Regions from separate parts of the Pantoea eucrina genome, predicted to be linked through region 4. Evidence: predicted binding sites of a transcription regulator. Region 4 holds the regulator's gene; each other region holds the start of a gene.
The links. Region 4 encodes CRP, which controls carbon source genes, mostly activating them, when cyclic AMP is high. Its sites were predicted from a motif close to ATGTGANNNNNNTCACAT; they were not measured.

Region 1: the regulator CRP is predicted to act here: its motif matches at 2,744-2,761, upstream of yrbN (protein YrbN).
Region 2: the regulator CRP is predicted to act here: its motif matches at 1,480-1,497, upstream of LAC65_RS07635 (sugar transporter).
Region 3: the regulator CRP is predicted to act here: its motif matches at 1,515-1,532, upstream of garD (galactarate dehydratase).

Annotation. Positions count from the first base shown of each region.
Region 1 is NZ_CP083448.1:389,964-393,953, forward strand. Features, by position in the region: gene pnp (polyribonucleotide nucleotidyltransferase) at 1-1,592, shown strand, start outside; gene nlpI (lipoprotein NlpI) at 1,778-2,662, shown strand; gene yrbN (protein YrbN) at 2,774-2,824, shown strand; gene LAC65_RS01790 (DEAD/DEAH family ATP-dependent RNA helicase) at 2,841-3,990, shown strand, end outside.
Region 2 is NZ_CP083448.1:1,629,789-1,633,778, reverse strand. Features, by position in the region: gene LAC65_RS07640 (hypothetical protein) at 1-127, opposite strand, end outside; gene LAC65_RS07635 (sugar transporter) at 245-1,429, opposite strand; partial or broken gene LAC65_RS07630 (hypothetical protein) at 1,673-1,923, opposite strand; gene LAC65_RS07625 (MFS transporter) at 2,071-3,276, opposite strand; gene LAC65_RS07620 (LysR family transcriptional regulator) at 3,405-3,990, shown strand, end outside.
Region 3 is NZ_CP083448.1:2,652,351-2,656,340, forward strand. Features, by position in the region: gene LAC65_RS12660 (MFS transporter) at 1-1,198, opposite strand, end outside; gene garD (galactarate dehydratase) at 1,707-3,266, shown strand; gene LAC65_RS12670 (flavodoxin) at 3,318-3,764, opposite strand; gene truC (tRNA pseudouridine(65) synthase TruC) at 3,777-3,990, opposite strand, start outside.
Region 4 is NZ_CP083448.1:3,089,780-3,093,769, forward strand. Features, by position in the region: gene LAC65_RS14740 (phosphoribulokinase) at 1-31, shown strand, start outside; gene LAC65_RS14745 (OsmC family protein) at 128-532, opposite strand; gene crp (cAMP-activated global transcriptional regulator CRP) at 823-1,455, shown strand; gene LAC65_RS14755 (YccS/YhfK family putative transporter) at 1,516-3,591, shown strand; gene argD (bifunctional acetylornithine/succinyldiaminopimelate transaminase) at 3,592-3,990, opposite strand, start outside.

The DNA of each region.
Region 1 (3,990 bases), 690 kb from region 4:
GTACCCAGAACGCGGTACTGATGGTTGAATCGGAAGCCGATATCCTGACTGAAGAGCAGATGCTCGGCGCCGTGGTATTTGGCCACGACCAGCAGCAGGTTGTTATCGAAAACATCAACGCGCTGGTTGCCGAAGCGGGCAAACCGCGCTGGGACTGGAAGCCAGAAGCGACTAACGATGCACTGATTGCACGTGTTGCCGCGCTGGCGGAAGCGCGCATCGCTGATGCTTACCGCATCACCGATAAGCAGGAGCGTTACGCACAGGTTGGCGTGATCAAAGATGAGACGATCGCTGCCCTGCTGGCTGAAGATGCTGCGCTGGATGATGCAGAAATCGGCGATATCGTGCATAGCCTCGAGAAGAATGTGGTTCGTACCCGCATCCTGAGCGGCGAACCGCGTATCGATGGTCGCGAAAAAGATATGATCCGCGGTCTGGACGTTCGTACCGGCGTACTGCCGCGTACGCACGGCTCTGCGCTGTTCACCCGTGGTGAAACGCAGGCGCTGGTTGCTGCTACGCTGGGCACCGCACGCGATGCGCAGAACCTGGATGAGCTGATGGGCGAGCGTACCGACAGCTTCCTGTTCCACTACAACTTCCCTCCATACTCAGTGGGCGAAACCGGCATGGTTGGCTCACCAAAGCGTCGTGAAATTGGTCACGGTCGTCTGGCGAAGCGTGGCGTACTGGCAGTTATGCCTAAGCAGGAAGAGTTCCCGTACACCGTACGCGTTGTATCAGAAATCACTGAATCAAACGGTTCTTCTTCTATGGCTTCCGTTTGCGGTGCTTCACTGGCACTGATGGACGCAGGCGTACCGATCAAAGCAGCCGTTGCCGGTATTGCTATGGGTCTGGTGAAGGAAGATGAGAAGTTTGTCGTGCTGTCTGACATCCTGGGCGATGAAGATCACCTTGGCGATATGGACTTCAAAGTAGCGGGTAGCCGTGAAGGTATTACCGCGCTGCAGATGGACATCAAAATCGAAGGCATCACCCGCGAAATCATGCAGGTTGCGCTGAACCAGGCTAAGGGTGCGCGTCTGCATATCCTGAGCGTCATGGAGCAGGCTATCAGCACGCCGCGTCAGGAGATCTCTGAATTCGCACCGCGTATTTACACCATTAAGATCAGCTCTGACAAGATCAAAGATGTGATTGGTAAAGGCGGCTCGGTAATCCGTGCGCTGACCGAAGAGACCGGTACTACCATTGAAATCGAAGATGACGGCACCGTAAAAATCGCTGCGACCGACGGTCAGAAAGCGAAAGAAGCGATTCGTCGTATCGAAGAGATCACCGCTGAGATTGAAGTGGGCCGCATCTACTCCGGTAAAGTTACCCGTATCGTTGATTTCGGTGCGTTCGTGGCTATCGGTGGCGGTAAAGAAGGTCTGGTTCATATTTCTCAGATTGCCGACAAGCGCGTAGAGAAAGTGACCGACTACCTGCAGATGGGTCAGGAAGTACCGGTTAAGGTGATGGAAGTTGACCGTCAGGGCCGCGTACGTCTGAGCATCAAAGAGGCAACTGAGCAGAAGCCGGCAGAAGCCGCTGCTGCTGTGGACGCTTCTGACGCTGAATAAGCGTGTCCTGATTAGCCCCTTTCTGCCCGGCAGAAAGGGGTGTTTGTATACTCTGGTATCGTCAATTCACGGTCGCTGTGCCGATAAGTTGACACCGCCAGGGTATCATCGCGAGGGCGGGAACCCTTGTGCATAGCAGGCGGATGACAGGATGGTTATCCCAATGTTTGTATCGGGAGTGGGAAATGAAGCCTTTTTTGCGCTGGTGTATTGTTGCGACAGCTATTTCGCTGGCAGGATGCAGCAACTCCAATTGGCGTAAGAACGAAGTTCTGGCAGTACCTTTGCAGCCCACACTGCAGCAAGAGGTCATTCTGGCGCGAATGGAACAAATTCTTGCCAGTCGGGCCCTGACCGACGATGAACGCGCACAGCTGTTATATGAGCGCGGAGTGTTGTATGATAGTTTGGGTCTGAGGGCACTGGCGCGGAACGATTTCTCGCAAGCGCTGTCTATAAGACCAGATATGCCAGAAGTGTTTAACTATCTTGGTATATACTTAACGCAGGCTGGCAACTTTGATGCCGCCTACGAAGCGTTTGATTCTGTACTTGAGCTTGATCCAACTTACAATTATGCGCATTTAAACCGCGGTATCGCTCTCTACTACGGTGGTCGATACAGGTTAGCGCAAGATGATCTGCTGGCGTTTTATCAAGACGATCCTAACGATCCGTTCCGCAGCCTCTGGCTCTATCTCACTGAAAGCGAGATAGACAAAGACCAGGCTAAAGTAGCGCTGAAACAGCGTTATGACAAAGCGGCTAAGGACCAATGGAGATGGAATATTGTCGAGTTCTACCTGGGCGACATCAGTGAAAAAACATTGATGGAACGTCTCAAGGCGGACGCAACGGATAACACCTCGCTCGCTGAACATCTCAGTGAAACCAACTTCTATTTAGGTAAGTACTACCTAAGTCTGGGGGAGAAGGACGACGCGAAAGCGTTGTTCAAACTGGCGGTGTCTAACAACGTTAACAACTTTGTTGAACACCGATACGCATTGTTGGAACTGGCGCAACTCGGCCAGACACAAGACGATTTATCAGAATCTGACCAGCAATAGCTGACGAACTTTTATTGCCTGTTGTACCTGTAAAGTCATCATCTCCAGAGGTGAGGGCTTTTCTGTTCGTCAAAACTTCTAATTTGAGCCGGTTCACACTTTTTGATGAAAATGACTGAAAATTTTCACGACGAGTTATGTAGACTGGCCGCCGCAATCTAAGAGGCACGTGTACTACATGACTGATATTCAAACCACTTTTGCTGATCTGGGCCTGAACGCCGACATCCTCGAATCTCTGAACGGTATGGGCTACGTTAAGCCTTCCCCAATCCAGGCTGAGTGTATTCCTCACCTGCTGGCGGGCCGCGATGTTCTGGGTATGGCGCAGACCGGTAGTGGTAAAACCGCGGCGTTCTCACTGCCGCTGTTAAACAACGTTGATCCTTCTGTCCGCGCACCACAGATTCTGGTGCTGGCACCGACCCGCGAACTGGCGGTGCAGGTGGCTGAAGCGATGACAGAATTCTCTAAACATATGCGTAACGTCAACGTCGTGGCCCTGTATGGCGGCCAGCGTTATGACGTACAGCTGCGCGCCCTGCGTCAGGGACCACAGATCGTTGTGGGTACCCCGGGCCGCCTGCTGGACCACCTGAAGCGTGGTACTCTGGACCTCTCTAACCTGCGTGGTCTGGTTCTGGACGAAGCTGATGAAATGCTGCGTATGGGCTTCATCGAAGACGTTGAAACCATCATGGCGCAGATCCCGGAAGGTCATCAGACCGCACTGTTCTCTGCAACTATGCCAGAAGCGATTCGTCGTATTACCAAACGCTTCATGAAAGATCCACAGGAAGTGCGTATCCAGTCAAGCGTGACCACGCGTCCGGATATTTCACAGTCTTACTGGACCGCTTACGGCCGTAAAACTGAAGCGCTGGTGCGTTTCCTGGAAGCAGAAGACTTTGATGCAGCCATCATTTTCGTGCGTACCAAAAACGCAACGCTGGAAGTGGCTGAAGCCTTAGAGCGCAGCGGCTACAACAGTGCCGCGCTGAACGGCGACATGAACCAGGCACTGCGTGAGCAGACGCTGGAGCGCCTGAAAGATGGCCGTCTTGATATCCTGATTGCAACCGACGTTGCGGCGCGCGGTCTGGACGTTGAGCGTATCAGCCTGGTTGTTAACTACGATATCCCGATGGATGCGGAGTCTTATGTTCACCGTATCGGCCGTACCGGTCGTGCGGGCCGCGCTGGCCGTGCGCTGCTGTTCGTTGAGAACCGCGAGCGTCGTCTGCTGCGTAACATTGAACGCACCATGAAGCTGACTATTCCGGAAGTAGAACTGCCAAACGCAGAGCTGCTGGGTGAGCGTCGTCTGG
Region 2 (3,990 bases), 1.5 Mb from region 4:
AGCGGGTTTCATCCAGGGTATTGATAAAAACGCTCAGCGCAGCGGCTGGCACAATCGCCCGGATATCCTCAAGCATGACGTGGCTGACGGCGCGCGACAGAATCAGCGTTACTCGTTTACTGTTCATAACGGTCCCTGCGGAGAGAGTCAGTGGGATTATAAAGGGCAAAACGGACAGGATGCGAGGCGTAATACAAAAAGCGGGATCCGGCAGCGTGCATCCCTGCAGCTGCCGGTCAGTCAGTCAGCCATTAGAGCGTAACTGCGGATAGCGGCGGAAAATCGCCACGCACCAGAACAGCGAGAAAAGCCCTATCAGCGCCCCGACGTTACCCACGTCTGAGAGCTGCAGATGCTGGCTGACCTGGCTGCCGAGCAGTGCGCCGGCTCCGATACCGATATTATAAATACCGGAGAAGAGCGACATCGCCACATCGGTGGCATCCGGGGCCAGTGACAGCACGCGAACCTGCATCGCCAGTCCGATCATCATCATCGCCATGCCCCAGATAATACAGAGGGTAATAATGGCGGTCGGGCGCACCGCTGCAAAAATCAGCAGTCCCATACAGAGCGTGATCAGCGCAATAGCAGCGATTAACATCGCAGACGGGAAGCGGTTACCCAGCGTACTGAACAGAATACTGCCGAGAATGCCCGCAGAGCCGAACAGCAGCAGCAGCAGGGTGGTAAAATTGGCATCCGCGTTCGCTACCACCTGCATAAAGGGCTCAATATAGCTATAAGCGGTGTAGTGCGCCGTGACCACCAGCGTCACCAGCAGATACATCGTCACCAGCGCCGGACGGCGGAACAGCATCGGCACGCTGCTGAGTGAGCCGGTATGCTCGCTGGGCAGACGCGGTAACACACGCACCAGCAGGATCATCAGCACCAGCGCCGAGAGGCCAATCATGCCAAACGTGGTGCGCCAGCCGAGATACTGCCCGATTACGCGCCCGATAGGCACCCCCAGAACCATTGCCAGTGCGGTTCCGGTGGCAAGCATACTCAGCGCCTGCGTTTTTTTACCTGCCGGTGCCACGCGAATAGCCAGCGAGGCAGTAATCGACCAGAACACGGCGTGTGAGAGTGCAATCCCGATACGGGACACCACCAGAGAGCGGAAATCCCAGGCAAACGCTGAGAGCACGTGGCTGCCGGTAAAGAGAATAAACAGCACCGCCAGCAGCAGACGCCGCTCAACGTTGCGCGTCAGCAGCATCAGCGGCAGCGACAGCAGCGCCACCACCCAGGCATAAATGGTGAGCATGATCCCCACATCTGCCGTTTTCATCGTAAAGCTTGCTGCAATATCAGAAAGCAGGCCGACCGGGACAAATTCAGTGGTATTAAAGACAAACGCCGCAATGGCCAGCAGGACAACGCGTAGCCAGGCTGTTTTACGGGAAACGGTAGATGTTTGCATGAAGTTCAAATTAGTCAGACAGCAGGTTAACGGGAGCAGAGACGCCTCAAAGGTGATCTGCGTCACAAATTATCCCTATTGTGGCTGATGAACCGGCAGATGGAAACCTGCTAAGGCTTTTTTATTCCTCTGTTTATTACCGGCATCAGCCGCTGACGGGGAAAAGCGCGGAATTCAGGGCTGACAGAGTGGCGACGTAACCCTTATTTATAACAGTGTGACTTCAGACCAGAATTATCAGAGTCACACCATATGTTTCAGGGCCACGCTATTGCAGGGGGTCAGGTTTTTTTTACACCCACCGGGCAGCAGTGCTCACAGCCCATGGCGCCCGGATAGAATTTACGCGCCTGCTGGATCGCCGCGTTCGGCGCATAAAAAGTGCCAAGAAAGCGCCGCGCAGGGTCGGCAGGGAGGAACGGGCAGCCTTTTGCGTGCACCACATGATTATTGTTATACCCGGCATGTTTATCAACATAGTAAAAAAGCGCCATTAACCACCTCATTGCTGTAAAAAAAAACGTCTGACTATTATTGGAATAGAAAAGATTATAACGATGAATTGCAGTTTTGTTTCAGGTGGACCTGGAGAAAGGTGGCAGAAGCGGAGCCGGGGCGCTCCGCCTGGCCATAAGCGCGGGTCAGAGGCGGCGGCGCAGCAGCAGAAAACCGGTGAGCAGTGCCAGCAGCAGCAGCAGCGTAATAAATAACGTGACGCCCGGCCAGCCGTAACTATGCCAGAACAGGCCGCCCGCCGTACCAGCCAGGCTGGATCCGGCATAGTAGCTGAACAGATAGAGTGAAGAGGCCTGGCCTCGGGCGCGCCGGGCGCGGGTTCCCACCCAACCGCTGGCAACGGCGTGAGCGGCAAAAAAACCGGCGGTAAAGAGCAGCATGCCGGGAACGATCAGCCACAGGGTGGGCGCCAGCGTCAGCAGCAGTCCGGCCAGCATAATAGCGATAGCGCTCAGCATCACCGGCGCGCGCCCAAAGCGGCCGGTCAGGGCTCCTGCTTTTGGCGAACTCCATGAGCCGGTGAGATAGACCAGCGACAGTAATCCTACTACCGCCTGGCTGAGAGTCCACGGCGCACTCATCAGCCGGTAACCAATATAGTTAAACAGGGTGACAAACGCGCCCATCAGCAGAAAGGCTTCGGCAAACAGCAGCGGCAGCCCGCCGTCGCGCCAGTGCAGGCGGAAGTTGATCAGCAGATGGCGCGGGCGGATCGAGGCGGGGCGGAAGTGACGCGATGCGGGCAGGATTTTCCAGAACATCAGCGCCGCCGCCAGCGAGCAGCAGCCGGTGACGCCAATGGCGATTCGCCAGGAAAAGAGATCGGTGATCACCCCGGTGAGCAGACGGCCGCTCATGCCGCCAATGGAGTTACCGCTGATATAGAGTCCCATCGAAAAAGCCACCACCCGGGGATGCATCTCTTCGCTCAGATAGGTCATGCCAACGGCGGCCACGCCGCTGAGCGACAGGCCGATCAGCGCACGCATCAGCAGAATGGCGTGCCAGCTCTGCATCATCGCCGACAGCAGCGTACACAGCGCCCCCAGCATCAGCGCCGTTACCATCACCGGCTTACGGCCAATAGCGTCTGAAAGCGGACCGGTAAACAGCAGCCCCAGCGCCATCAATCCGGTAGAGAGCGAGAGCGAGATGCTGCTTTGCGCCGGCGTAATGCCAAACTGCTGCGACAGCACCGGCAGAATAGGCTGGACGCAGTAGAGCAGAGCAAAAGTGGCAAGGCCGGCAGAAAACAGCGCCAGCGTCACCGGCAGGAACTGCGGTGAGTCGCGCCCGATGCGGGACGGGGTGGCGTCAGCAGTGACGTCGATAGGGTTACGCCATATCAGCGAGGTAAGGCGGCTCACAGGATATCCTTATTGAGAGAGAGTGATTTACTGTAGAAAGGCGTTAATGAGATGTACAATATATTAATCATCTCAACTGATATGTTAAAAATATGGCTATCGAGCTGCGTCACCTGCGCTATTTCATTGCTGTCGCTGAGGAGCTGCATTTTGGCCGCGCGGCGCGGCGCCTCAATATTTCTCAGCCGCCGCTCAGCCAGCAGATCCAGCAGCTGGAGCAGAGCATTCAGGCCCGACTGCTGGTGCGCACCAATCGCAGCGTACAGCTGACGCCGGCCGGTGCCGCTTTTCTGCAGGATGCGCGCGCTATTCTGCTGCAGGTAAACCAGAGCGCTGACCGGGCGGCACGCATTCATCAGGGGCAGCAGGGCGAACTGCGCATCGGTTTTACCTCATCAGCCCCGTTTACCGGACTGGTTTCCGATGCGCTGTTTCGTTTTCGCCAGCGCTGGCCGGAAGTGCATATTCATATGCAGGAGCACAACACCCGCCAGCAGCTGACGCCGCTGCTTGATGGCCAGCTCGATCTGGGTGTGATGCGCAATACGCCGCTGCCGGCAGATCTGCATTACCAGCTGCTGCTGCGGGAGCCGTTATATGCGGTGATGCACCGCGATCATCCGCTGGCGCAGCACCGCAGCCTCTCCGTTCGCGCCCTGACCGGGGAGCCGTTTATCT
Region 3 (3,990 bases), 440 kb from region 4:
TAACGATACCGGAGAAGTTGCCGAACATATTGAACAGACCACCGCTCAGGCCACTGATCTCTTTCGGTGCCGTGTCGGCCATCACCGCCCAGCCCAGCGCACCAATGCCTTTTCCGAAGAACGCCAGCGCCATGAACAGCACCACAACCCATTCGGTTTCGGTGTAGTTACACATCACCATGCTGATGGAGAGCAGCATGCCGATAACGATTGGCGTTTTACGGGCAATATTGAGTGAGCCGGTTTTGCGCATCAAATAGTCGGAGATCACGCCGCCCAGCACGCCGCCGAGGAAGCCGCAAATCGCTGGAACGGAGGCGATAAAGCCCGCTTTCAGAATCGACATGCCGCGTGCCTGTACCAGATAGACCGGAAACCAGGTAATAAAGAAGTAGGTCAGCGCGTTGACGCAATACTGGCCAAGATAGATGCCCCACATCATGCGGGTAGAGAGCAGCTGTTTGATCTGATCCCACTTTTCACCGCGGCTGACTTTGCGATCGGCTTTTTTCGCATCCATATTGATCAGCGCGCCGCCCTGCTCCATGTACTCCAGCTCCGCCTTATTCACGCCGGGGTGGTTGTTGGGATCGTGCATCACTTTGAGCCAGATAAAGCTCAGGATGATGCCCAGCCCGCCCATAAACCAGAACACGTGCGCCCAGCCAACTTCAGAGACCAGCCAGCCCATGATGGGCGCGAAGATCACCGTGGCGAAGTATTGTGCAGAGTTAAAGATGGCGACCGCCGTTCCGCGCTCCTGTGCCGGGAACCAGGCCGCGACAATACGGCTGTTACCAGGGAAGGAAGGCGCTTCAGCCAGACCGACCAAAAAGCGCAGCAGGAACAGTGAAATCACAATGCCAAAGCCGCTGAAGAGATCAACAAAGCCCTGCAGCAGAGTAAACAGCGACCAGAGGAAAATACTCCAGAAGTAGACACGCTTGGATCCAAAGCGATCCAGCAGCCATCCACCCGGGATCTGTCCGATCACATAGGCCCATGAGAAGGCGGAAAAGATATAGCCCAGCCCGACAGAATCGAGACCGATATCTTTGGACATCGCCGATCCGGCAATGGAAATGGTGGCGCGGTCGCCGTAGTTGAATGAGGTGACGATAAATAACATCACCACGATCCAGTAGCGGGCATTGGTACGTTTCTGCACCGCCTCTGCCGTCTGGCTGTAACTATTCATGATGCACTCCTGAAATATAGCGAACGCTACATTCACTCTGACTGCATACACATCGCGTTGGGTATCAGAATGATGTCGGGTTAAACACGGCGATTGTTGTTATGGCGAACGTTGATGCGTCGTGACAGGTAACCAAACCTCTAAGAACGGAAATCAGTATAAAAACAGCCCGCGGCTGAAACACTGGAAGAAAGCCCGACAATTCAGTCAAAACAAAAAAGAATTTGTGGCATATGCACATCCTGCTGCGTGATGGCTCACGAAACGCCGATCGCAGCGCCATAATTGTACAAAAAACAGACAGCCAAAGAGCGCTTTGTGAGCACCTTCACTTGCTTTTGGTTAAAACCACCAAAGTGCGGAGAGAAAGGGGCTAAAAGCCGGACAGTTGCACAATGCGCTGGCGGGCGCGTGCTGCTTATACTGGAGCTGGCTGACTTTGATGACGTGACCAGAACCACTATTTATCGCACTGCTATGCACAGTGCGGCTACCCGGAAGGTGAGCAATGAACCGACCCGTTACAGAAAAACCACTCTATATAAAAGTTCATGAAGCGGATAACGTTGCGATTGTCGTCAACGACCAGGGCCTGCCCGCGGGTACACGCTTTGCCGACGGGCTGCAGCTGACGGAGCATGTGCCCCAGGGGCACAAAGTTGCGCTGGAGGATATCGCTCAGGATGCACCGATTCTGCGCTATGGCGAAGTGATCGGCACGGCGCTGCGCTCTATTGCGCGCGGCAGCTGGATAGATGAGTCGCTGGTAGCCCTGCCCGAGGCGCCGCCGCTCAGCAGCCTGCCGCTGGCAACCAACGTACCGCCTGAACTGCCGCCGCTGGAAGGCTATACCTTTGATGGTTATCGCAATGCAGACGGCAGCGTGGGAACCCGCAACCTGCTTGGCATTACCACCAGCGTCCACTGTGTGGCGGGCGTCGTGGACTATGTTGTGCAGCTTATTGAACGCGATCTGCTGCCGCGCTATCCCAACGTGGATGGCGTGGTCGCGCTGAATCATCTGTATGGCTGCGGCGTGGCGATCAACGCCCCGGCTGCCGTCGTGCCGATCCGCACCATTCATAATCTTGCGCTGAATCCCAATTTTGGTGGCGAGGTAATGATTGTCAGCCTCGGCTGTGAAAAGCTCCAGCCGGAGCGGCTGCTGACCGGTACGCCTGATGTACAGGCGATCTCGCTGGATGATAACGATATTGTGCGTCTGCAGGATGAGCGTCACGTCGGCTTTGGCGCCATGGTGGATGAGATCCTGCAGGTCGCTGAACGTCATCTGAAAAAGCTTAATCTGCGCCGCCGGGAACCCTGCCCGGCGTCTGAACTGGTAGTAGGCACCCAGTGCGGCGGCAGTGACGCCTTTTCCGGCGTAACGGCTAACCCGGCGGTGGGCTTCGCCTCCGATCTGCTGGTGCGCTGCGGCGCCACAGTCATGTTTTCTGAAGTGACGGAGGTGCGCGACGCTATTCATCTGCTGACGCCGCGCGTGGTTAATGAAGCGGTGGGTAAACGGCTGCTGGAAGAGATGGCGTGGTATGACGACTATCTGCATCAGGGACAGACCGATCGCAGCGCTAACCCCTCACCCGGCAATAAAAAAGGCGGACTGGCAAACGTGGTGGAGAAAGCGCTGGGATCGATTGCAAAATCGGGGCGCAGCCCGATTGCTGAAGTGCTGTCGCCGGGACAGCGCCCTACGCAGCGCGGACTGATTTACGCCGCTACCCCTGCCAGTGACTTTGTCTGCGGTACGCAGCAGATGGCTTCCGGCATTACGCTGCAGGTGTTTACCACCGGGCGCGGCACGCCCTATGGCCTCGCGGCTATTCCGGTGATTAAGATGGCGACGCGCAGCGCGCTGGCCCGGCGCTGGCATGATCTGATGGATATCAACGCCGGCACTATCGCCACCGGTGAAGAGAGTATTGAGCAGGTAGGCTGGCGTCTGTTTGAGCTGATTCTGGAGATCGCCAGCGGTCGTCAGCAGACCTGGTCCGATCGCTGGGGGATCCGCAACCAGCTGGCGGTATTTAATCCGGCACCGGTAACCTGATACCGGGCTGCACCGTTAATACCGGGCCGCCATACAGGGCGGCCCGGGTCACTACAGCTGCTTACCCCAGCTCTCCACCCACGGCGTCGTCACGCTTTCAGGCTCCGGATGCTCAACGGCATCCACCATCAGCACATCACCAATACGCTGCGCCTGCTGCGCCTGGAGCGTGGCATCAAAAGTTTTTCCTGCGCCGCAGAAGTGCTGATAGCTGCTGTCACCCAGCGCAATCACACCATAGCGCAGCGCTGGCTGATAGCCGAGCTCATCATGGATTTGCGCATGGAGACGGGCAATATTATCCGGCAGATCGCCCTGCCCGGTGGTTGAGGTTACAATCAGCACGACGTCGCTGCTGTACGCCTGCCACTCCGCCAGCGTCGGATCCTCAAAGACCTCTACTTCATGTCCCTGCGCCTGCAGCACCGGCTGCACCTCTTCGGCCACCAGCAGTGCATTGCCGTAAACCGTGCCTGTAAAAATGCCAATTTTTGCCATCTTGCTGCTCCTTTACGCTGTTGGCTTATCCTGAACTGCCTCAGCGTCAAACTCAACCCTGGGAACGTCCGGTAACCGATCCTGCCAGCCGAACTGCTGCAGCATCTGCTGCCATATCGGATCCAGTCCGGCGCGGATCACCAGCGGCTCTCCGGTAAAGGGATGCGTCAGCGAGAGTGCGCTGGCGTGCAGCATTAAACGATCGAGCCCGAAATGCGCCGCTGCG
Region 4 (3,990 bases):
GCGGCTGATTGAAGGAAAACGGATAGAGTAGAGGCCATGTCTGCCAGACGACGTGGCATCGGTCGCCATAAATGGCGACCCTGCAAAGCCTGTTTCACGGGTAGCGAGGTATGCGCACCGGCAGCTGTTACAGCTCAACTACCTCATGGCTGTGGGTGATCTCCACCCCTTTGCCGAGCATGATCGCCACCGAGCAATATTTTTCTGCCGACAGGTCAACCGCCCGCGCCACCGCTTTCTCGCTCAGCGCTTTGCCGCTGACGATAAAGTGCAGGTTAATCTGTGTAAAAATACGTGGTGCTTCTTCGCGCCGTTCTGAAGTCAGTTTGACCTCGCAGTCAGCCACGTCATTACGCCCTTTTTGCAGAATCGAGACCACATCAATCGCGCTACAGCCGCCGGCGGCCATCAGTACCATCTCCATCGGGCTTGGCGCTTTATCGCCTGAATTCCCGTCCATTAATAACTGATGTCCTGATGAGGATTCTCCGAGAAAGGTCAGCCCTTCCACCCATTTCACACGTGCCTGCATTATTCTTTCTCCTGAAGCGGCGTTTTGCGCCAGAGTACGCGTTCATCCGGCAAACAGCAATCGCCCGCCTGCTGAAGCGAGACAACACAAGACAGCCTGCAAAAGCTGTGCTACAAACAGAGCTGAAAATTTCTTCGTCGTGGCTGATGAGGACGGGCAGAATCAAAAGCAGAGCTTACACATCCGCCCGGATAATTTTTATTAACAGGACGCGCTGGACGATTTCATCGCCTGACAGGGAATGAATGCCCCTGTGTTTTGGGCACGATTACAATAGAGGATAATAGCGAATGGTTCTCGGCAAACCGCAAACAGACCCTACACTCGAATGGTTCCTGTCCCATTGCCATATTCACAAATATCCATCCAAAAGCACGCTGATCCATCAGGGTGAAAAAGCAGAAACGCTCTACTACATCGTTAAAGGTTCCGTTGCGGTACTGATTAAAGATGAAGAAGGCAAAGAGATGATCCTCTCCTATCTGAATCAGGGAGATTTCATCGGCGAACTCGGCCTGTTTGAAGAGGGCCAGGAGCGCAGTGCCTGGGTGCGTGCGAAAACAGCCTGCGAAGTTGCTGAAATTTCCTACAAAAAATTTCGTCAGCTGATTCAGGTTAACCCGGATATTTTGATGCGCCTGTCGGCGCAGATGGCACGTCGCCTGCAGGTGACATCAGAAAAGGTGGGTAACCTGGCTTTCCTGGATGTTACCGGCCGCATTGCGCAGACGCTGCTTAATCTGGCTAAACAGCCGGATGCCATGACCCACCCCGACGGTATGCAGATTAAAATTACCCGTCAGGAGATTGGTCAGATCGTGGGTTGCTCACGGGAAACCGTTGGTCGCATCCTGAAAATGCTGGAAGATCAGAACCTGATCTCCGCACACGGTAAAACCATCGTCGTTTACGGCACCCGCTAAGCTGTTTCACCCCCCACGGCGTGATGACACCATCACGCCGTTTCTGTTTGCGATAAGCTGATGTGGCGCCGAATCATCTATCATCCCGAAGTCAATTACGCTCTGCGTCAGACGCTGGTGCTGTGCCTGCCTGTCGCGCTGGGATGGCTGTGTGGCGATCTGCAAAAAGGCCTGCTGTTCTCGCTGGTACCCGCCTGCTGCAATATTGCCGGCCTTGATACGCCGCATAAACGCTTTTTCAAACGCCTGATCGTGGGCGGTACGCTTTTCGCCACCGGCAGTTTTCTGATCCAGTACCTCACCAACGCCGCGGTTCCGCTGCCGCTTATTATGCTGGTGCTGCCGCTGCTGATTGGCGTGACGGGCGAAATCAGTCCGCTGCACGGGCGTCTGCTGCCCGGCACGCTGATTGCAGCGATCTTTACGCTGAGCCTGGTGGGGCGTATGCCGATCTGGGTGCCGCCGCTGCTCTATATTGGCGGCACGTTCTGGTATGGCCTGTTTAACTGGTTCTGGTACTGGCTGTGGAAAGAGCAGCCGATGCGTGAAACGCTGAGCCTGCTCTATCGTGAGCTGGCTGACTACTGCGATGCCAAATATACCCTGCTGACACAGCTGACCGATCCGGAAAAAGCGCTGCCGCCGCTGCTGGCGCGCCAGCAGAAAGCGGTTGACCTGATCACCACCTGCTATCAGCAGATGCATATGCTTTCTGCCAGCCGCGATAACAGCCATAAGCGGCTGACGCGCGCTTTTCAGGTGGCGCTGGATCTGCAGGAGCATATCGCTGTCAGCCTGCACCAGCCGGAGAAAGTGCAAAAGCTGGTAGAACAGAGTCATGCGGAAGCGGTTATCCGCTGGAATGCAAAAACCATTTCGGCACAGCTCAGGCTGCTGGCCGATGCCATTCTCTATCACCAGCTGCCCGCCCGCTTTCAGATGGAAAAGCCGCTCGGCGCGCTGGAAAAAATTGCGCGGCAGCATCCGGATAATCCGGTTGGCCACTTCTGCCTTTATCATTTCAGCCGCATCGCCCGCGTGCTGCGCACCCAGAAACCGCTCTATACGCGCGATCTGATGGCCGATCGCCAGCGGCGCCTGCCGCTGCTGCCCGCCCTGCGCAGCTATCTATCGTTCAGGTCCGGCGCGCTGCGCAGCGCGGCCCGCTTTGCCGTTATGCTGATGTTTGGCAGCTCTGTTGCGCTGTTTTTTAATATTCCCAAGCCCTACTGGATCCTGATGACCATTATGTTTGTCAGCCAGAATGGCTACAGCGCCACGCGCGTGCGCATTCAGCACCGGGCGCTCGGCACCTTTGCCGGGCTGCTGATTGCCGCCGCATCGCTGCGTTTCGCCGTACCGGAATCGATCGCGCTGCTGTTTATGCTGGCAATCACGCTGGCCAGTTATCTGGTGACGCGCAAATATTATGGCTGGTCGATGATTGGCTTCACCGTGACGGCGGTCTACTCGCTGCAGCTGCTGTCGCTGAATGGTGCTCAGTTCCTGCTGCCGCGGATGATGGATACGCTGATGGGCTGTCTGATCGCCTTCGCCGGTATGATCTGGCTATGGCCGCAGTGGCAGAGTGGTCTGCTGCGCCAGAATGCGCACGATGCGCTGGAAGCGTATCAGGAGGCGCTGCGCATGCTGCTGGGGCCGGATCACGCGCCGGAAAAACTGGCTTACCAGCGGGTAAAGGTTAACCAGGCGCATAACGCGCTGTTTAATGCGCTGAATCAGGCGACCAGCGAGCCTGGTTTTAACGCGCAGTATCTGAAGGATATGCGGCTGTGGGTCACGCACAGTCAGTTTATCGTAGAGCATATTAACGCCATGACTATTCTGGCGCGTGAGCACACCATGCTGACCCCGGCTCTGGCAGAGCGCTATCTGCAGTCGTGCGAAATTGCCCTGCAGCGCTGTCAGCAGCGGCTGACCTACGACGGACCGGGCAGTGAGAGCAACGTTATGGAGGCGCCGGGAAACCTGCATGAGGGGCCGGTGACGATTGTCGAGCAGCATGTTAAACGCATTTTGCAGAATCTCAGCGTCATGCACACCATCTCCTCTCTGGCATGGAGCCAGCGACCGCATCATGGCCGCTGGCTGCGGGCTATTCGTCCGAAAGGATAGTCAGGCGGCAATAACCCTGCGCAGCGCGGCCGCAAAGCGCGTCATTCCGGCGTCGATCTCCTCCGGAGTGATAACCAGCGACGGCACAAAGCGGATCACATCGCTGCCGGCGGTCAGGATCATCACGCCTTCTGCCGCTGCTGCATTGAGAATATCGCGGGCTTTACTGGCATGTTCCGGTTTCAGTACCGCGCCCATCAGCAGACCCTTTCCGCGAATTTCGCTAAAGATATCCAGCTCACTATCCAGCGCCCTCAGCGCGTCGGTAAACTGCTGCCGCCGCGCCTCCACCCCAGCCAGCACCGCCGGCGTGTTAATGATATCCAGCGCGGTTTCTGCAATCGCGCAGGCGAGCGGATTGCCGCCGTAGGTAGTGCCATGTACGCCGGGCGCCATGAC